Linked DNA regions of Methanococcus voltae PS. The protein of the gene in region 1 interacts with the protein of each later gene in a pairwise test. Links are inferred from orthologs where the notes say so. Each region holds a gene or a part of one and is shown on either strand. Other genes may lie near its edges.

Region 1 (11,482 bases):
ATTATCGGTAAAATAGACGATGAATATACCTTAGAGAATGGTGAAACTGTTAAGGATACAGTTATTGTCAAATACGGAAAAGACGAATTTATAATGGAATAAGTAAGATAAAAATAAAATAAAGAAATAAAAAATAAAAATAAATTAAGAATAAATTAAGAATAAATTAAGAATAAATTAAAGAAAACTAAAAATTTGGTGAATAAAAATGCCTACAATCAATGTTGATAAAAAGGATTTAGAATATTTGGCAAATTTATCACTTTCTGATAAATTAATCGAAGATAAATTCCCTATGATGGGTGTTGAAGTTGAAGAAATTTTCGAAGAAGATAAACGAGAGATGGTTCAATTTTCAATTAACCCGAATAGACCAGACTATTTAAGTATAGAAGGTCTTGCGAGAGGTTTTAGGGGCTTTATGGGTATTCAAACAGGTTTATCCAAATACGATATACATGATAGTGATATAGAAGTAATCGTTAAAAGCAACAAAGAAAGACCATACATAGCTTTTGCACTCGTTAAAAACGTAATTGTGGATGATTTAATATTAGAAAGTATCATCAACCTTCAAGAAAAGTTACACTGGGCAATCGGTAGAGATAGGAAAAAATTGGCTATTGGTGTTCATGATTATGATAAAATCGAAGCTCCATTTACTTATGATGAAGTAGAAGGCGATGCAGTTAAATTTGTACCTTTGGCAATGGCAGAAGCTGGCGAAATGACTCCTGTTGAAATAATCGAAAAACACGAAAAAGGTCAAAAATACGCACACCTTATAAAAAGCAAATACCCTTTAATCACTGATAAAAACGGTGATGTGTTGTCAATGCCTCCGATAATTAACGGAGAATTAACCAAAGTTACAACAAACACGAAAAATCTCTTAATTGATATTACAGGAACTGAAAAGGGAGCTGTTGAAAATACCTTGAATATTGTAGCAACTGCCCTTGCTGAAAGAAGGGGAACCATTTACAGCGTAAAAGTAATTTATGAGGAAGATGGAAAGGTTGTCGATACAAAAACATACCCTAATTTAGAACCAATACAAATGGAAATCGATTTAGAGTTCATTAATAAAAAATTAGGTTTAGAGTTAAATTTTGGTCAAGTTATTTCAGCTTTGAGAAAAGCAGGTTTAGACGCTGAATTAATAAACAAAGACGGTAATAACTTACTTAAAGTTTACATTCCAGCATACAGAAACGATATGTTGGGAAAAGTGGATATCGTCGAAGAAATAGCTATTAATTATGGTTATGAAAAATTTAACGGTGCTAAAATAAACGTACATACAATTGGACAAAAAAACGAATTGGAAGTTAAATCCACAGAAATCAAAAATACGATGATTGGATTAGGATTCCAAGAAGTTATGAACTTAACACTTACAAATAAAGGTATTTTATTCGATAAAATGAATTTAGAAGTAGGTACCGTTGAAGAAGGTTGTAAAGAGTATATTGAGGTTTTAAAACCGGCTTCAATAGAGCATAACGTTATTAGAACTTCAATTATTCCTCAATTATTGGAAACACTTAAAATAAACAAGCACAATGAATTACCTCAAAAAATCTTTGAAATTGGAGATTGTGTAATCATTGATGAAGAAGCAGACGAGACTGAAAAATGCTTCGATACTAAATGTAAAGACATTAGAAAAGTGGCTGGTGCAATAATTCAACCAAATGGTAACTTTAACGAAATTAGAAGTGCAATAGACGCACTTTTAAGAGAGCAGTTTGAAAATTATGCAATTGAAAATTATGTTCACCCATCATTTATTAAGGGTAGATGTGCCAAAATTTTAATAAATGGAGAATACAAGGGGTTATTTGGGGAAATTAATCCGCAAGTTATTGTTAATTTCGAATTAGAACATCCAATAACTGCTTTTGAAATTGAAATTGACAATTAATTACTATTTTAATTGTTAATCAAATACCTAATTTTATTATTTTTTAAGTAAAAAAACTACTTTTTATAATTTATAACTAGTTACCTTATGTGTATCATTTTAAAATCAAATTTAACGGGGTTTAAAATGGAAAATACTGAAAAAACTATGATTGGAACTGAAATAAATACTGATAAGTACAAAAACATTAAAAGACATCTCGAAAGGGAAATGATTAACTTAAATCCGATTCAAAGAGGCGGAATTCTACCAACCGAGTCTAAAAAGGTCATTTATGAATATTGGGATGGATATAGTGTTTGTGACTACTGTGCTGGTAGATTAGACCAGGTTGAAACGCCACCTATCCACGAATATTTAGACGATGCCTCAAAATTCTTCGGTGCCGACATTACTAGACCTACACACGGGGCAAGAGAAAGTAAGTACGTTATAATGAATTCAGTATGTAATCGGGGCGATTACGTAATTATGGACGGTAACGCACACTATACATCTTTTGTAGCTGCTGAACGTGCAAAATTAAACATTGATATTGCACCGGTGGAAGATTACCCCACTTACAGAGTAAATCCTGAAAAATACAAGGAAAGAATCGAAATATTGGAAGATGAGGGTAAACCTATTGGTTTACTATTACTTACGCACGTTGATGGTAATTATGGGAACGTAGCAGACGCTAAAAAGGTTGGGAAGATTGCAAAAGATAAAGGGTACCCATTCTTATTGAATTGTGCCTATTCTGCAGGTAGAATGCCAGTAAATGCAGAAGACTTAAACGCTGATTTCTTGGCCATTTCAGGGCATAAAAGTATGTCTGGCTCTGGACCTTGTGGTTTATTATCAATAAGCAATAAAAATGAAGAATACAGTAAACAAATCCTAAAAACGTCTAAAAAAAATATCGTAAAAGAGCTCGAAATGCTAGGTTGCACAAGCAGGGGTATTCCCATATTAACGCTTATGACGAGCTTTGCACACGTTATAGAGAGAGTTAACAACTGGGACAAAGAAGTTAAACGTGCAAGATGGATTATTGATGAATTAGAGACCTTTGGGTTTAAACAAATCGGTGAAAAACCTAAAAATCATGATTTAATTAAATTTGAAACTCCTATTCTTGATAAAATTGCTGAACACGACAAGAGGAAAGGTTATTTCTTCTACGAAGAACTTAAAAGAAGAGGTATCGGTGGTATAAGAAGAGGGGCTACTAAAGAGTTTAAAATGAGTACCTTTGGCTTAACTGACGAGCAAACAAAATATGTCGTTGATAGCTTCAAAGAAATTATCGAAAACGGAAAAAAAGAAAATAAATTAAATTAAAAATTATTTTATTTTTATATTTTATTTTATATTTTATTTTATATTTTATTTTATATTTTATTTTATATTTTATTTTATATTTTATTTTATATTTTATTTTATATTTTTTTACCAAATAAGGAAGCTTCTACGATTTTTTTTAATATTATCGATGGTTCATCCATTTTACCATTTGCATTTATGTAGTCCACTAAATTTTTATCATTTACATATTTTAAAATTCGACCAATATTTTTATTATTCAATTTATTCATTAAATAACTCATTTTTAGACCGTAATTTATTTCTTTTCCGATTTCTGATTTCCAAAGGTCATCATAAACTTTTAAATAGCCCAAATCGGCATTAGGGTTGGTATTATAATTATTAATGGTTTTTGCACATAATTTTGCACATTTTGCACCAAAGTAAAGACCGCCTCCACTAAGTGGTTTTACCTGATTAACTGCATCGCCAACTAGCATTACGTTTTTTAAAACGCTTTTACTACTGTATCCTATTGGTATGGCACCTATGCTATATTCTACAGGTGTGGCACCTTTTAATATCTCTTTTGCATTCTCATTCGTGTTTATAAAGTTATTTAGTTTATGTAACGCATTTGAAGTGTCGCACATACCTACACGTACTCGGTCTTTTCCAGTTGGTATTATCCAAGTGAAAAAGTTTTTACTATATCTTTTATCGTAAAAAACATTTACAAAGTCACTATCAATATTAGACACGTTTGTGTATTCTATTTGAGCACCAGTTACTATTTGACGTTTTTTGTGCATATTTAAGGATTTACCAATTCCTGATTTTACACCATCGGCTCCTACAATTATTTCTGGCGAAAATAGGTATTTTTCATCTTTTAAATTGTTTTTGATTTCGATATTGTACTTAGAATTGGCATCTAAATTGGCATTCAAAATTTTTCCATGCGATTTTAGCATTAAAGTTATATTATTATTTTTTAAAGCCCTTTTTGCAATGTCTTTGTCCATCTCTTTCCTTTCATAGACCATTGCCCTAGTTTGCCCATCATCGCCAACGGTTACCTTATGATTTTCACAAAAAATATTTGCACCATTAACTTTATTGATTACACCGTTAGGATTTCCAAGTTCTTTTGAACATTGTTTACTTAATAATCCCGCACATTGTAAGGGCACGCCAATTGATTGATGTTCTTCTATAACAAGCACATTTAAATCTTTTTTAATATTTTCTGCAGTTAAAAAACCAGCAGGTCCACCACCAACGATAATAACGTCATATTTTTGACTATTTTCCATGTTGTAGTTACTTATATCTTCATTCTTATCTTCGGCTGTATCTTCATTTTCGAATTTACTTTTTTCAGGGTTATAATCTAAATTTGACATTTTTTCAATCCTTATTGTATTTGTATTGTATTTCATATGTTAATTACGTTTACAATATTTATTTTAATAATTATTATTCTAAACTATAAATGATTTGCTAAACTTTTAAATTTTAAAATCTAATCATCTATCTTAAAATTCATCGATTATCCTGTGAATAAAAAATTAAAGCTAAAATCAATATCGACGTTAGTGTATTAAAATAATTATCAATACTTAATTAAAAAATTAAAATTAAAATTAAAAATTAAAAAAGTTATATATTTAGAAATTATTTAAATGTTATTTACATTGCATTTTCAAGTGTCATGTCCATCATATTCTTAACACTTTTGGCGAGTTCTTCTGGTAAGCCTGTAATGTCCACGCTAAGGAACCCTTTAATAATTAAAGAAGTCGCTTCATCCTCTGTAAGCCCTCTTGACATTAAATAAATAAGTTGGTCCTCTGCAATCTTACCTACTGCTGCTTCGTGAGATAAATCCAAATCGGTTTCAGTAGCCTCCAATTCAGGAACTGCTAATATTCTACCTTCTTTTGAAAGGATTAAACCCCTACATTCAAGGTGACCTTTAACTTCTTTTTCAGCACCTACAAGGTGACCTCTTGAAACAATTTCTGATTCATCAACTGCGATAACTCTTGAAATCATGTCCGCACTAGAACCTTTTCCGTTAAGAACTACTCTTGAGCCCATATCGTACTTAGATTTACCACTACCATATACGATTGTTTGGAAAGTTGCTTTACTGTTGTCTCCTTCACAATAAGCTGTTGGATAGCTTTGTATGGATTTAACAGGCATTGTAGTAACGTAATTGTTAATGAATACGGCGTCTTCTTCTAGTTTTACACCAGTTCTAGGTCTAACGTGTACGTTTTCGCCCCAATTGTGTATCATAGTATAAGTTAATTTACCGCCTTTTTTAATGTAAAATTCTGAAACACCTAAGTGGAGACCAGATTTTACGTGAGGAGATGTTGTACATCCTGTTATCACGTTTAATTCAGCTCCTTCCTCTACAATAATGATATTGTGGACATTTTGCGAAACATCTTCCTTACCAATTAAAAGGCAAGTTTGTAAAGGTATAGTTTCTTTTACGCCTTTTGGTGCGTAGATGAAATAACCTTCTGATAATTCATTCTCTACTCTTGCAGCGTATTTATCCTTAATATCTACTACATTCCAATAGTATTCGCTTAATTCATGCTTTTTAAATGCTTCAGTAATAGGCATTATTTCGATATTTTTGTACATTTTTGAGTATATCGGTTCGTTGTTAACTTGAACGTATGAACCAGATGTACTTTTTTCATTTATATCGATTCCTACTTTTGAAAGTGCTATCTTTTCATCTTCATCGATTTCTTTCAATGATTCAACTTCCCTATTTGTAGGAGCAGGTGTTGGATAATCATTGAAATCTATATCTTCCCCAAATGGTGCGGGAACGTCTTTAAACTTCTCTGCTTTGACTTTAGCTTCTTTTATTTTTTGATTCATTTTTTCGCTAAATTCTGGACTTGGATTCATTTTCCCACCACGCATTTTTTATTTCTTGAGCAAGCTACGCATCTTTCGTAACCATTTTTAATAATTTCAGGAAGTATCTCATTAGGTGAGCCAGAGCAAGCAATTACTCCGTCATATAAAACGTGTGCTTTGTCCACATCCATAAAGTTTAAGATGTAACCCAAGTGTGTAATAATTAATCCTGATTTTTTACGTTCACTTGGTTTTTTATCTTTATCGAGTAAGTGGTTTATAATTCCGCCCAATAATTCAACGTTTTCAACGTCTACACCACTATCTGGTTCATCAAACATGATTAATTCAGGGTTTTGGGCATATATTTGTAATAATTCAGACCTTTTAACCTCACCGCCAGAAAAACCAACGTTTACATCCCTATCATAGAAATGTTTAATATTTAGCTTTTCTGCCATTTCGTTTATTTTGTTCATTTCCTTGGTGGTTATTGACTCAAGCAATGTATTTAATTTTACACCGGATAAAGAAGGCGGTGATTGGTAGGAAATACCTATTCCAAGTTTCGCTCTTTCATACATTGGCATATCTGTTATATCGTGACCTTTAAAGTAAATATTACCACGTACAACTTCGTATTTTGGGTTTCCTAATATGGTATTTAAAAGTGTGGATTTACCCGCACCGTTAGGGCCAAATAAAACGTGACTTTCGCCCTTATCGATATATAAATGAATATCTTTTAAAATTACCTTATCCCCAGTTTTAACCGATAAATCTTCAATTTGTAGCATATAAACACCTTTTTATATTCGGTATTATTGATTTATTTATAAATAGGCTTTATCTATAAAATTTGATAAAATATATAACTTAATAAAATATATAATTTGATAAAATCCATAACTCTTAATATTTTTTTTGTATTTATTTATCTTATCTATTTTATTAATTATAGACCTATATGAATTTGAGTAGTGGCTTTAAATTAACAACATATGCATATATGAGTATGTAATTAAAAAATAATGGCTAATAGTATATATTAGTTTATATTTGATTTTATTCAAATATATAATATAGGTAAATAAATATACTCAAATGAATTTATTACTTTTATTATTATTTTTATTATTCTTTTTATTATTATTTTTATTATTTTTACTATTCACTATTCGATATTTTTATTCGCCATTATCTTTATTTTCTAATTTTTCAAATAAATCCTTTAAAGCAGGCTTTATTTCACTTACAGAATCTAAAACGTCTATTTCTTCCATCTGTCTTATTGTTGCTACATTTTTATAGTCTACATCCCTAAGGTGTAATTTTATTGTTCTACCGTCAGGTATGATTGTATCTATTTCCCCCAGCCTATTATCCGGAGGGTACATAAGTATAGGGACTCTTGCCTTTGCCCCTTGAGCAACTGAATTCGTTATTAAAGTGTCTGCAATACCGTAGGCTATTTTTGCAGTTGAATTTGCAGTTACAGGAGCCACTAAAAACGCATCATATTTTCCAGTTTGCAATTTACCTGGTAAAAATGGAGCATTTGCATTTGCCTCAGGTAGTACTTTTTCAAAGTTTTCTTTTAATAAATCAAGTAAATTATAGAGGCTTAATACCATTCTTGCATTTTGAGAGTAATACACGTGTACCTCAAGACTAGGGTATTCCTCCTTTAACTCAACCATCGTCTTCACAATATCTTCTATCTTATCGCCACAACCGGTTATTCCCCATGCAATTCTAACCATCATATCACTTTTTTAATAATATATTAATCTTAAAAAATTTTTATTTATAATTATGCAATATTCTTATTTTATATTTTATATGGTATATGATATACTATAAATTAATTTATATTTGGTTTTAGTATGTTATTATTCTATTATTCTATTATTCTATTATTCTATTATTCTATTATTCTATTATCCTATTATTCTATTATTCTATTATTTTATCAATTTACTACTTTTTACTCAATTCATTATAGAATTTATTTAACGTTCTTTTTAAAACTCTCGCACCTTCAGTATCATTCTCGACGCCTTCACGCCCTAAATCACGTGACCAAAATGTAGCCCCTAAATTAGAGCCAAAAGAACCGCCACTAACGGGTAAAGCACCATTTAAGATGTAAAAATCATGAATGGTTTTTAAAGCCACTTCCTGACCTCCATTTCTATCCCCTCCTACTGAAATACCCATTCCGTACTTATCACGTATTGCATGAAGTTCCATTGCAAATAAAGCTCTGCATCTGTCCATTACTGTTTTTAACTGTCCTGATACATTCCCATTATAGCAAGGGGTACCCATAATTATACCGTCTGCCCATTGTAACGCTTCATAAACTTCCTGCATACTGTCTTTGTGAACGCAACCCTGTTTTTTTCTTATACAATGGTCGCAATGTATACAGAAATTTAATTCCTTTCTTGCTACGGTTATATATTTAGTTTCACATTCTATTCCGTTAGTTTTACACTTGTCAGACAAATAGGTTAAAGCATGTTGTACTGCAAAATCAGTCCCTTCTAATCTTGGGCTTCCACTAATACCTAAAATTTTCAAGAAATCACCTGGCTATAGATAAACAGATATATTAACTTTAATTGTATTTTTAATTATTATATACTATTCTGTAATTTGATTAATAAATAGTTTAATAAAAAATTATAATGTATTAAATACATATAAATAGTATATAAAAAAATAAAAAGAATAATAAAAAGAATAATAAAAAGAATAATAATACTAATAAATTAATAAACATTAAAAGAAGGGAATTATCATGATAATGGGCGCAAACATCTCTAAAGAGTTTTTTGAAAATTTAGACGAAAAACAAGTTCAACAATGCGGTATAGATTTAAAAGTAGGCACTATTTCTAAATTAAACGGTACTGGTTGTATAGATTATTCAAATAACGATAGAGTATTACCAGAATACGTTGAAATTTTCGATTCTGAAAAAGATGAATACATAGATTTAGAACCAGGTGTTTATATTGTTAAAGTAGCAGATAAAATGAGCATACCTGAAGATATGGCGGGCTTTGCATATCCTAGAAGTACATTAATTCGAATGGGTGCAACACTCTACACCGCAGTTCACGACCCAGGATATATCGGATATCCTGCCTATGCTTTGCACGTAATCAATCCATTAAGGATTAAAAAGTATGCAAGAATTGCACAGGTCGTATTTGTTGCTACAAAAGATTCAAACGGAACTTACGAAGGAATTTATAAAAATAAATAATTCTTTTAATTTTATTTTTTAGTTTTTTTAGTTTTTTTACCATTTTAATTGATAAATTTATATTCTATTAAAATAGATAATTTATTATGACATTATCTAATTATAAAATATAAAAAAAGGGGATTTAATATCAATTAAAGGGGTTTTTCTATGGGATTGGCGAATACTACAAAAATACTAATAATAGGGGTAATTGTATGGCTATTCTATAAGCCACTTGGTTATTTAATCATTATATCGTTAATTTTAAATGGGTTATATTGTGCTCTCAAAAGCAAAAATCTAAGAAAGATAGACAAAGCAATTTATTTTTTAATGGCAATATTTGTAATCGGCGTAACTATCCCTACGGGTTTTTTACCGGATAATTACAACGGAGAACAGTTTATACGAGATAATTGGATGTTATATGCCATTGCTGTTGGTATTACAGTATTATTAATTGTTTTGTACTCATATAGGATGAAAAAATACTATATTGAGGTAGATTTCCAAAAAAAGGCACTTAAATAATAAAATAATAAGATTAAATTGTTATAAATTTTGTAACGAATCTATCGAACCGTCAAATTTTATAATTTTAATATCTTGCGATTTTGCAAATTCAACTAATTCATTATTTTTTTGATTAATTTCCCCGACTGGGAAATTAGAATATACAAACATATCACAATTTAACAACTGTTTTTTGGCATTTTCAAACGTTTCACCAGAGATATTTGAAAATGATTTTTCAGAAATTATATTTACTTCCATTGTCTTAGATATCGCATAATCAATATCATTTTCGTGTAAAATACCTACTGTAATATCATAACCGTTTTTCTTAAAGTATCTCAAAGCTTTTGCGCCTGTTCCACCACCACAAGTTATAAAAACTTTTTTAGGTAGCAATACATCATTTGTATCAAATTCTGAACCAGTTTTGTTTAACCCTAAATCCGAATTTACTTCCGAATTTACTTCCAAATTTATTTCTGAAGTTAATTCCTGATTATAATTATTTTTTAATTCGAAATAACCAATTTGTTCATTATAATTTGCCTCAGTTAATCCATAGAGATAATTTACAGTTTCAGTGGTCATTATATCCTCTGGGAAACCGTAAGCAAGTATTTTATTATCTTTAACGAGTGCCATTTTGTCGGCAATTCTTAAGGCAAGTTCTATGTCGTGTAAAGTAACTATAATAGCTATATTCTTTTTGGATAACTTTCTAAGTAGTAAAGTAAGTTCTATTTTGTGATTAGCGTCTAAAAAACTCGTAGGCTCGTCAAGTATCAATATTTCCGGCTCCTGTGCAAGAGCTCTTGCAATCATTATTTTTTGACGCTCCCCGTCACTCATCTCGAAAAAGTTCTTTTCAAGTAATTTGGTTGCATTCACAAGTTTTGCACTGTGCATTATTATTTCTTTGTCTTTTTTGCTTAATCTACCCAATAAACCCGTGTATGGGTGTCTACCGATAGAAATTACATCGTAACCAGTCATATTTGCCGGATTAATCCTGTCTGTTAAAACTACCGCCATTTCTTTTGCAAGTTGCGAAGGCTTTAAGTTGTGGATTTTTGAACTGTTTATATATACTGCTCCTTTTTTTGGCGTCAAGTAGGTTGCAATTGTTTTTAAAAGTGTAGATTTTCCCGCCCCGTTAGGTCCTATAATACACAATATTTCATTTTTATGTACGTTTAAATTTACATCCGTTAGTACTTCCGAATTAGCATATCCTACAGTTAAATTTTCCGTTTTTAACATTATATAACCTTTAAATTATTTTTTCTTTTTTAGAGTGTAGTTTTTAATTTTCAATAATAGAGGTACTATTAAATATAATATTACTACTTATTAAAGTTATCTTAATTTTTTTAAAGTTATCTTAAGTATGTAATATGGACGATATATTCAAATAAATAAATTTACAATTATTATTTATATTAATAGAAACATCATATTTGTTAAATTTTAATGATTAATAATGTAGAATAATAATGTAGAATAATGTTAAAATTAAAATCAACTAGAAATATTTAAAAATTAAGGAATCGTGAAGTCATATGTATGAAGGAGAAATAGCAATTGGACCAGTACAC
Region 2 (11,397 bases), on another replicon or contig:
TTATTACTTCCAAAATACGCAAAAAAACTTGCAGACCTAGGAGTTAAGACAGTTACAGTTACAGTAAATGCCGTAGACCCTAAAATACAAGCTCAAATGTGTGACTGGATATACTACGAAGGTAAGGTTTTAAAAGGAGAAGAAGGAGCAAAAGTTTTAATCGAAAACCAACTCGAAGGAGTTAAAAAGGCGTACGATTACGATTTAGCAGTTAAAATAAATACTGTTTTAGTGCCTGAAATAAATATGAACCACATTGTAGACATTGCGAAAACATACGCTGATTACGCATTTGTTCAGAACATCATTCCACTTATACCAATGTACAAAATGGAAAACTTAAGAAGACCAGATTGTGGAGAAATTAGCGGAGTTAGAGATAGTGCTGAAGAATTTATGACACAATTCAGAGCTTGCCAACAGTGTAGAGCAGATGCTGCAGGATTATTGGGCGAAAAGAAACATATGGAACAAACAAAAGGAAAAAATTTAGATATATATGATTTAAAGCATTTTTCACATTAATATGTGATTTATATAATTTTAAATCTTATATTAGTTTTATATTTTACTTTATTTTACTTTATTTTACTTTATTTTACTTTAGTTTACTTTATTTTTTAAATTTTTATTTTAAATTTCCCTGTAGAAATTTACTTCTGCTTTTTTCGAATAATATTTTGATAATGAATCAGAAATTTCTCTATACTCTTTTGAAGCTACATATTTTTCTAATTTATCCATATTTTCCCATTCTGCGCTCATTACTATTATATGTTCATCCATCACGTCTTGAAAATACCTTACAGATATATAACCGTCGCCTTTTTCAGCTTTCTTTCTTGCTTCCACACAACCATCAATATAATCGTCCAAATTTTCTTTTTTAATATAATGTTTTGCTATGATTTTTACAGGATTTATCACTTGCTCACCCAAAAACTAGTAAATTTAAAATTCTAATAGCTAAATTATAATATCCATATATTTAATATATTACATATTTCAAATTAATTTATAAAATTCATTCTTTTTATGTATATTTATTGAAATTTAAATTACGGATTTAAAACCATACAAAATCGTTAAATACATATATAAATATTATAATAACTATTATATTATCCATAAATTAATAGATAATTGACTAAACTATTGATTTACAAAATTATTATTAAAATTATTATTAAAATTATTATTAAAATTTACATAATAAACGCTAAAAAGCATTTACGCGAGGGATTAGTTTGAAATACGGTAAAATTTTACTAATTACCTTACTAAGTTTATTTGTGGTATTTGCAGGTTGTACGACCAAATCAGATTCCACCACTACTGGGGATTCAAATACGACGTTAAACGATAGTATAGGTTTAAACAATACGGATAATTTAAATATAAACTTAAATGAAAGTAAAAACGGTACAAAAATTACCGATGTTGAAAATACGAATTTATTAAAAAATAGAACTATGAGTATAGTAACAACCAATTTACCTGTTGAAGTAGTCAAAAGGGAAGTTGTAAAGCAAATATTGGAAAGTAAAGGCTATAAAGTAACCGTTTCCCAAAAATCAACTGACGAAATGTATAAGGCAGTATACTCCGGAAAAGCAGATATTATGCTTTCAGGGTCATTCCCTACAACAGACAGTTCATTTGTAAGTAAATACAGCAGTAATTTAAGTAGATTAAAAGAAAATGTGGAAGACTCCTGGAATGGTGTCGCAGTTACCAAATCTGCATACGATGAAGGCGTAACATCCATTGAATCTTTGAAAAATCACTCTGAATTATTCAATAGCACCATAATATGTCTTGAAGAAGGCACCGGATTAGCAAAACATACCAAATCTGCAGTATCAGAATACGGATTATCAAATTACACTATAAAATACGTAACTCCTAAGGAATTATACAAAATGTTGGACGAAGCTAACGCAGAAAATAAAGATTTAGTTTTCGTAGCTTGGGAACCTTCAGCTTTATTTGAAAAATACCCTGTTGAAAAATTAGCAGATAGTAAACACGTTTACGCAGGTAAATTCGATAAAATAACAACTGTTTCAAGACCTGAAATGTATGTTTGGGATTATGAAGCATACAGATTCTTAAAAGAGTTCCAGGTTTCAAAAGAAGATGCCAACAGCTGGGCTGTTCAATATGTTTATGAAGGTAAGTCCGCTAAAGAAATTGCATCAAAATGGATTGATTCTAATCAATATAAGGTTGATGAATGGAGAGAATTATTAAAATAAATAAGTTTAGAAATAAAATAATTGATTAAAAATATATCAAATTATTTATTCCTACATTTATTTTATTATTTTTATAGTATTATTTTATTTTTAGTTTATTTTTCATTTTTATTTTGTTATTATTTCTAATTTATTTTCTGAATAATTGTGGTCTTACCCAAACCTTCACATATGTAACTTTCAAATTTTATATATAAAACAGTAACGTAGGTATTACTATGAGTCGACTCAAAATATCAATAGGGCAATTCTCACGTATGACAAATTTAACTAAGCGAGCACTTCGATATTATGATGAAAAAGGTCTTTTAGTACCTGAAAAAAACATCGTTACTAATTACCGGTACTATACAGTTGACGATTTTAAAAAGGGGATTAAAATCAACTCTCTTGTAAAAGTTGGCTTTAATGTGGAAGACGTTAAAAATATACTCGAAGCAGAAGCGCAAGGAAATATGGGTTACGTGAAAGCAAAATTAAAAGAAAGATGTAACGAAGTTACTGAAGAAATAACTAAATTAGAAAGTATTAAACGTATGCTTTTAAATTCAGACTCAATATTGGAGGTTGTTAAAATGACTAGCGAACCAGTGATTAAAACCATTCCACAAATGCGGGTAATTTCCAAAAGAGAAATTGGTAGTTATGGCACCGTTTGCCAAAAATTAATTGCAGAGCTAATGCACACAATATATAGCGCCGAAAACCGTAAAAATGATATTAAAATAATGGGTCCGCCGATGATGTTGTGTTATGACGGAGAATATATGGAAGAAGGTGCAAACATTGAAATGGCGATTCCCGTATCTGGAAAAATCGAGATAAGTGACGAAGAAATGGAGTTAAAACAACTCCCTAAAGTTGAAGTTATTTCACTTATACATAAAGGACCATATGAAAACTCGTCATTTAGTTCTAGCTATGCGAAAATTTTTGAATATGCTGAAAAAAACGATTTGAAACTTGTAATACCGGATAGGGAAATATACCTTAATAATCCGATGGATACATTACCAGAAAATCTTGAAACAGAAATTCAATACCCATTTATTAGAGAAAATTAAATTTAAATAGATAATAGCATATAAAAAATAATTTAAAATAAACTAAAATATAAAAAAATTATTTTTAATTTTTAAATAATAATTCTTTTTTAAGTAATGTAATTACTCGATTTTAACATTTACATTTAAAAATACTGGACCCCTAACATCCACTACTTTCGAATTACTCATTATTTGCTTCATTGCTAAGTCGTCAACTTTTAAATTGATGTCGCTTAAGCTTCTAACGATTGGTATTTTAACGTTAAACTCTTTTGTATTGCTTATAAGCGCTTCTTCAATCTTTGAGGCTATTTTTAAGCTAATTGCTTCAATGTATGTAATGTTTGTAGCAATTCCTTTATCTTTACCATTTTGTAAAAATTCCTTAAATTCTTCCTTAACTCCTTCAAAACTTTCAGGAATTCCGATAATATTTCCATCGTAAACATAAATTTCGTTTAAAATTGAAGGACCCAATAATTTTTTCCCTTCTTCTTTTTCAAACACTTTTATGTTTATATTTTTGGATATTTCGCCGAATGTAATTTCCTTTTTAATGTTAAATTCACAAGGTGAAATTTCGTCTTTATTTTCGATGCAAGTGTTTGCCAATTCTTTAGATAAATTATATATTTCATCAATAACTGGCATTTTATCGATATTTACCATTGTAGCCATATCTCTATCGCTTAATTTATACTCGTAGAATTGAGGGTAAACCATTTCCCTAACATCTGTAAATTTACCTTTAATCATTGCGAGCCTTTCGACACCTAAACCAAGGTTCATTACTGGAACGTCTATTCCATATTTACTTAATGCAATAGGTGAATAAATACCAAATGTCGCAACTTCTATCCATTCTCCTAGCTCTTCGTGGTAAGCATAAACCTCTGTCTGGGTTTCTGGAGTATAGTATTTTGATTTTTTATCATCGGGTATGAATTTGAAGTTTGTAAATCCAAATTGTGATAAAAGACTTTCTGCAATTAATTTACCGTCATTAATATCTATATCTTCACCAACAATTGCACATGAAGCGGAATGGTAAGTCATAAGGTGACTTTTATCTTCTTTCTGCTCTCTCCTAAAGCATCTATCGATAGAAAACAATTTAAAAGGTGTATTTCTTTTTTTAACTAAATCAGATACTGTTAAAAACCATCCTGATGTCATGTGACTTCTCAAAGTTAAACTTGAAGCTACCGCTTTAAGTTCTTTAAACTCTGGGAAAACGTCATCCAAGATTTTTAAACCCATTTCGCTTGATATTTCGAGTGCGCTTGATATTTCGAGAACTAAATCATCCCCATCAAGTGTTCCTTTTTTATATCCGTGCAATATATTTTGTAATGCTTCCTTACCAGTTAACGTTTTATTTTTAGTACTTTTAGTATCTGCAGTTTTAACCGCTTTATCAAGGTCTATGCCTAAGTTTTTGATGGCTTTTATTTTTTCGTCACTTAAACCTACGTCAGGTCGTGGTAAACCCGCTAGATAAAAGCATCTATCTAAAACAGCCATTGCTTCAGGTCCGAACTGTTTGTAAATATCTTTTTCATCAACAATTACTGGGTTCATATACTCTTCAAAACCCATTCTTAAATAAGCCTGTCTTAAACTCTCTATAGTATCGTTAATAGGGTGAGTTTTTCCATAAGTTGGTTTTAACCTAGGATATCTATTTGAAATCCTTTTAGGCTTTATCAAGTCTTTTGTTTCTTTCCAAGCTTTCTCAAAGTCTTGCTCTGCCATTTTTAAAACTTCTGCTTTATCAAATCGCCCATTACTAGGGGCATTTTTATTATTTTTATTATTTTTATTATTTCTTTCATTAGCCATTATAATCAATCCTTTTCTTTAAATTCTGATTAGTATTACCGCATAATTGATAGTACGATACCATTATTATATTATAAATAGTACTGAAAATTAGTATTTAAAGTTAATTAATCAAATAATTAATCAAATAATTTATTATACAATAATGTATATTAAAGTTTATAGATAAAATAGTGTAAATATTAACTAGTATATATTAATCGGAAGCTAAAATTATGACTGACATTAAAAAATTAAAATATCAAAAAATAGGAGACATATTAATTGTAAAAAATGATTTAAACGAATCAGAAATAAAAGAACTAGTAAAAAGAACTAATTGTAAAACAATTTTAAAATATGAAACGCATATAACCGGTGATTTGAGAGTTCCTACAACCAAAATATTATATGGCACCGAAACAGAGACGATAAACAAAGAACACGGCTGTTTATTTAGTATTGATGCTTCAAAAATTATGTGGAGTATGGGAAATCTCGAAGAAAGAAAAAGGATTGCAAATAAATCAAATAGCGATGAAATAATCGTTGATATGTTCGCAGGTATTGGTTACTTTACAATACCACTTGCAAAATATTCAAAACCCAAAAAAATTTATGCTTTGGAGTTAAATCCTAATTCATATCATTATTTGTGCAAAAATGTCAAATTAAACAAAGTTGAAGATATTGTCGTACCTATTAACCTCGATAATCGAAATTTTCATTTTCATAAAAATAACAATAACAATAATATAAAAGCAGACAGGATTTTAATGGGCTATGTTGTTAAAACAAATGAATTTTTGGAAAAAGCATTCCAATTATTAGGGAATAATGGAACTATACACTATCACGACACAGTACCAGAAAAACTTATAGAAAGTCGCCCTATTGAACAGCTGAAATCTATTGGAAGCATTTACGGGTTTGAACTTCAAAAATACGAAATTGTGCGCATAAAAAAATACTCGCCTGGAGTTTGGCATATTGTCGTCGATGCAAAATTCAAAAAAATTGATATAGTTTAAGTTAAATAAATTGATTAAATAACTTGATTGCAAGTAAAACAACCAAAAGCAAGCAACAAAAAATTAAATAAACTAGCTAATTAATAAACTAGCTAATTAAAATATCAATATATATAGACAATAAGGGTGAATTTGTGGAATACGAAAGAGCTTACCACGAATGCGATTCAAAATGTGCTAAAAGAGAAGATTACAAGGAAAATTTTATCTCATTTTTAACAAAAAATATATTTCAAATCAGGGACGAAATTGGTCTTGAAATATTAAATTTTAGCATATTGGACTACGAATTTAAAAAAGTGGATAATGTAAACAATAATGGGAAAATTATTTTATATTTGTACACATCTACTAGAACCGATAAATCGGGGATTATTGGACCTGGTGGTTGGGTAATCGGCAAGTTAAGGGAAAAAATAGTTAATAGTAATGAATTACTTAATTATCTAATTGATACGTACAATTATTCAATAAATGATAATAAAAATATTGATAAATTTAGAAAAAACTACAATAAAGAAATTATTATTAAAAAAATAAATAATTCTAGAAAATTAAGGAAATTAGACGAAATAAAAATTAGAAATATGGAATCTAAAATTATTAGTAAGGGTAAAAGTAAAAATAGGGCTAAAAATACTTTAAATTACGAATTATTTAAAAATTTAATAATTAGAGTTGAAGATATATCCGATATAGAAAAATTACATAAAAAAACTAAAGAATCTATTATATTTTTGGAAAAAAGAGGTTTGGATTTTTCAAAATTTGAAAGTAAATTTTCGGATAAATCTTTATACATAATTCAATGCGAATACGATTTAGCAGGTCTAAATAGCGTTTCAAAGTATTTTAATATCGATTGTGCTACCATAGATACTGGAAATACTGTAATATTACCACATAAGAGTAAAAGTAAAATTAATGAGTATATTGAGACCTATAACTTATCAAATAATAAAAATTTAAATCATAATTACATACAAATGGAAAAAATAGAATCTGAGGAAATAATTAGCGCTATAAATGATAATCCTTGCATAAAATTATGTAATAGATATTTATTTACACTTTTAGACCATTGTAAAAGAGAAGGGTACAAAAATTTAATATTTAATCATTTTATGACGGATTTCGATAAGATAAACAACGTAAATATAGTGAATTTTCTGAGTTTGTTCCCTATTAAAAAAAATACACTAATTAATAGTGCAGATTTCCTGGAATGTCCGATGGTTATTCAAGCCTGTAAAAACAATGAGACCTACAAATTTGAAAAAATCGACGAAATCGTTGAAAAAGTGTACGGGGGAGTTGTGGAGCCTACCGAAGGTTCGGAAGAAATATTGAAATATTTGAAATAAATTTAGTAACCAAATAAATTAAAATAATAAGATAATACTATAATATTATACTACCATACTAAGATAATAAAAATAAATTGATTAAATAACTTAGAATAATTTATTTAAATTATTTTTAAATAATCTAATTAACTAATTAGTAATTAAGGGATAATAGGGATTCTATGCGAAATAAAACTACAAATAATGAAAATATGGATGGAAACAAAAGTAAAAGTAAGACTTATAAAGGATATAAGAAATATTTATATTTTAAAAAATATAAAAATGATGAAAAATATAGTAAATACCATAGCTATTTTGAAGGATTTGAAGATGCAATACCAATATCCATTGGTTACATACCCATAGCAGTTGCTTTTGGAATATTGGCGAAATCTATAGGTATTCCAGACTATATATGTATATTAATGTCCGTTATTGTATTTGCAGGTGCAAGTCAATTTATAGGGGTAAATCTAATTGCTTTGGGTTCTTCATCTTTTGAAATAATAATCACGACTTTTATATTAAATTTAAGGCATTTATTGCTATCCTCATCATTATCTCAACAGATGGATTATCGACACAAATCTAGAAAGTTTTTAAGTGCACTATCTTTTGGTATAACTGACGAATCTTTCGTAGTCGCTTCATTAAAAAACACTAAAAATAACAGAAATAATAACCATACAGATGATTTGGGTAATATAGTCCCTAAAAAGCTATGTCCTGAATACGTATTATCTTTAAATCTAATTGGATTTATGGCATGGGTTTTCGGAACATTTTTAGGGGTTTACGTGGCAGAAGGGTTGCCTTCCTCCGTCCAATCTTGTTTGGGTATTGCATTATATGCGATGTTCATTGGTTTATTAATTCCCGCAATTAAAGACTCTCGAAAAGTATTAAAAATAGTTATAGTCGCTTTAATAGTTGGTTCTTCAATTAATTTGGTAAATTCGATGATTTTATCGAATTATCTATCGGTTGGTTGGATAATTATCTTTTCTACGTTGATATCTGCACTAATTAGCGCATATGCCTTTCCAAAAAAAGATAAATAGTCTTTTATAAAATGGGATAGTATTATTGATGGTATTATGATTATATGTAAAGGTTATATACTCCAAATGACAATATATTAGTGAGGTGAGTATGTGAATTTTAAAAAACTTGTTACTATCCCCATAATATTATTTTATCTTTGTGTTACAGTATCGTTTTCAGGATGTATCGGCGGTGACGATGACGTCAATATACCTCAAAAGAGTGGTAAACAGTTAAATTTAAAATATTTAGAAGCAAGGATAAATTCAGACGTTCAAGTATCTGTTGTAAGCTATAATAACGATAAAGAAGAGTTATATATTGCATACAGTACTAATAAAAATACAAATGAATCAATAACCGACGAATTAAATGTAGTTATTGAAGATGTAAGAAATCACATTGAAAGTAACGGAATTGCATACCCCAAAACGCTTAAATTTGAAATTAATCTTAAAAATAAAAACGATGAAAAAATTATAGTCTCAAAAAATTATAGTGATTTCTTTAAAAAATAGGTAATAATCTATAATAATCTATAATAATCTATAATAATTTATAATAATCTATAATAATCTATAGATTATGTAAGGACAATAAATCCCCTTGTATTAAATTAGTCATTACTTAGAATAGTTGTAATTCCCCCAAAATATTATTTTTTAATAATTTTTAATAATTTTAACATATAATATGGAGTTAATAAATTTAGTAGATTTAATACATTGTTAAAAAAGTTAGACTCCTAAAAATATTATTTAAAATATTATTTAAAATCAGTATTACAACCAGTTAAAAATCCTCCAAAAGGTTAGGATAAATAATGGTTGTATGTGCGATTAAACGTTGATTACATTAAAATCATCGGATAGTTGAGCTTTTCCTTGTTTTATGTCATTTGATTGATTTGTTTTATTATCAGTATTGCTATTTTCGTCACTAATTCCTATTTCGACAACTTTACCTACTTTAAAAGCGTATGAATCGTTATCGTGGAGTTTTTTAATTAAATCGTCTGCATATTTTGAATCTACTGAAATTAACAACCCGCCGGCTGTTTCAGCACCCTTACCAGTCATTAAAGCGTGTCCAAACATAGATGCCAATTCGTCAGTACCTTTAATGATAGGTAATGCGTCGATTATAATATTTACGCCACTTTGCTCCGCCATTTCTTGAGAATGTCCTAATATGCCAAAACCGGTTACATCAGTCATTGAATTAGCTATTTTTATACCCAATTCATCCTCAAGTTCTCTTAAGACTAAAAGTGCCTTTCTGTTGGATAAAGTCATTAATTCAACCGCAAAATCAACAATTCTAGTAATTTCGGATTTATCCAAGTCTAACATATCCAAATATTCGTCAGTAACACGAGATAACGCCATAGCAGTTTGATTTCCAAGAGGTTTTGTTAAGATAAGAGTACTATTGGGTTTTGCACCAGATTTCATCAAAACGTCTTCTTCTTTACCTATGCCAGTTACAGAACCGCCAATTATGGGTACAGGGTTCAATATAGTGTGACCGCCTATAATAGATGTTTCATTGTCTCTGCAAAAGTCTTGGAAACCTCTTAACATTTCCCTTGCGGCTTCAATCGGGAGATTCATAGGTATTCCCATTATTACTAGTACCCCAATTACGTCTAGTAGCCCCATTGCGTAAATGTCGCTCGTGGAGTTACAAGCTGCTATTTTTCCCTGCGTATAAGGGTCATCTACAATAGGCGTAAATACGTCAACTGTTTTGGCAATTGCCATTCCGTTTCTGATTATAACGGAAGAATCGTCACCTAAACCTACTTTAGCATTCTTAATATCTTTTTCATCTACTATACCTTTAACAAGTACTTCAAGCTCAGTATTTGGTAATTTACAAGCTCAACCGTGTAATTCTACCATTTCTGTTAACTTAACGTCTTTAAAGCTCATTGTATCATACCCTCGATAATTAATAAATATAATTTTAAAATAAATATATGTAGTTTAAATATAATCTAATACAATTATAAAAGATTCTAATTAATATATTGTAAAATTTACTATATAATCGTATTTATCCAAAATATTAGTAATTAAAGAAATATTTATAATACTAATACCTACTAGGTATTCTAATATATTATAAATTAATTATATAGTTTTCTTTTTATTTTTGGGCTTACAAATTATTTCTTTTAACGAAATTTCAAAAAAGTTATTCATATTTGCAGGTTTTATAATTATTGCACAGTCTGAACCCTTGCTTGAGCCACCCAATGCAATTATATCCTTTTTAGTTGATATGTAACCAGAATCAGCAGCCATAACCGTTACTTCGTATGCTACTTTCAAACCTTGTCCAAAAGTCCTTAAAGTTTCTGCTATTATCTCCACAGGGCCATATCCACCAAATTTTTTGGAAATGCCCCTTTCAACACCACTCAAAGCGTGCGTAGCCCTTACTACTTTTGCACCATTACTTTTTAACTCGTTTTCTGTTTCTTCAGTCATTGGGTTAACATCTTCATCAGAAAATCCCTGGTGATATGTTACTGCAACTACATTTATTTTTCTATTAATTCCTGAGTTATTTATCATATCTATTAACTTCAAAGCTGTCGTACCTGTTGTAGATGCCAATACAACGTCATTAAGGGACTCATCTTCTTTCAATCTATCTATTGTACATTTTAAAGTTTCTTCCGTGTTTTCTACACCGGGTTGTTCAAAATACATTTAACAAACACCTCTATTTTTTAAATAAGTTATAATAAGTTATAATATGCTATATTATTTTATATTAATTTATAATTATTTATCAGAATTTAAAACTTTCAATTTTTTTAAGTCATATTCCATAAAAT

Evidence for each region.
Region 2: the proteins of pscS (region 1) and sepS interact in binary tests that used the Methanocaldococcus jannaschii proteins (3 or more experiments, as listed by UniProt). The link is inferred for Methanococcus voltae PS from one-to-one orthologs.

What each region holds. Positions count from the first base shown.
Region 1 is NZ_JANUCQ010000004.1:2,624-14,105, forward strand. What follows is about bases 1,224-4,153. They hold pscS (O-phospho-L-seryl-tRNA:Cys-tRNA synthase), read left to right. Parts: upstream 1,224-2,053; coding sequence 2,054-3,253; downstream 3,254-4,153. Other genes in these bases: pheT (phenylalanine--tRNA ligase subunit beta), read left to right, coding at 1,224-1,927; M2325_RS07055 (geranylgeranyl reductase family protein), read right to left, coding at 3,352-4,153. Also shown: purM (phosphoribosylformylglycinamidine cyclo-ligase), read left to right, coding at 1-102; more of pheT, read left to right, coding at 209-1,223; more of M2325_RS07055, read right to left, coding at 4,154-4,533; M2325_RS07060 (SufB/SufD family protein), read right to left, coding at 4,910-6,130; M2325_RS07065 (ABC transporter ATP-binding protein), read right to left, coding at 6,157-6,909; archaeoflavoprotein AfpA, read right to left, coding at 7,300-7,875; M2325_RS07075 (flavodoxin family protein), read right to left, coding at 8,093-8,698; M2325_RS07080 (deoxyuridine 5'-triphosphate nucleotidohydrolase), read left to right, coding at 8,919-9,389; M2325_RS07085 (hypothetical protein), read left to right, coding at 9,540-9,902; M2325_RS07090 (ABC transporter ATP-binding protein), read right to left, coding at 9,924-11,147; M2325_RS07095 (hydrogenase large subunit), read left to right, coding at 11,447-11,482. UniProt on the Methanocaldococcus jannaschii protein: Converts O-phospho-L-seryl-tRNA(Cys) (Sep-tRNA(Cys)) to L-cysteinyl-tRNA(Cys) (Cys-tRNA(Cys)).
Region 2 is NZ_JANUCQ010000002.1:93,440-104,836, forward strand. The notes cover bases 2,786-5,630. They hold sepS (O-phosphoserine--tRNA ligase), read right to left. Parts: upstream 5,147-5,630; coding sequence 3,425-5,146; downstream 2,786-3,424. Other genes in these bases: M2325_RS03665 (MerR family transcriptional regulator), read left to right, coding at 2,786-3,322; taw2 (tRNA(Phe) (4-demethylwyosine(37)-C(7)) aminocarboxypropyltransferase Taw2), read left to right, coding at 5,362-5,630. Also shown: M2325_RS03650 (radical SAM protein), read left to right, coding at 1-525; M2325_RS03655 (putative quinol monooxygenase), read right to left, coding at 634-927; M2325_RS03660 (glycine betaine ABC transporter substrate-binding protein), read left to right, coding at 1,248-2,258; more of M2325_RS03665, read left to right, coding at 2,477-2,785; more of taw2, read left to right, coding at 5,631-6,156; M2325_RS03680 (hypothetical protein), read left to right, coding at 6,291-7,520; M2325_RS03685 (AzlC family ABC transporter permease), read left to right, coding at 7,685-8,566; M2325_RS03690 (hypothetical protein), read left to right, coding at 8,660-9,067; M2325_RS03700 (pyruvate kinase alpha/beta domain-containing protein), read right to left, coding at 10,685-11,269; rnz (ribonuclease Z), read right to left, coding at 11,345-11,397. UniProt on the Methanocaldococcus jannaschii protein: Catalyzes the attachment of O-phosphoserine (Sep) to tRNA(Cys).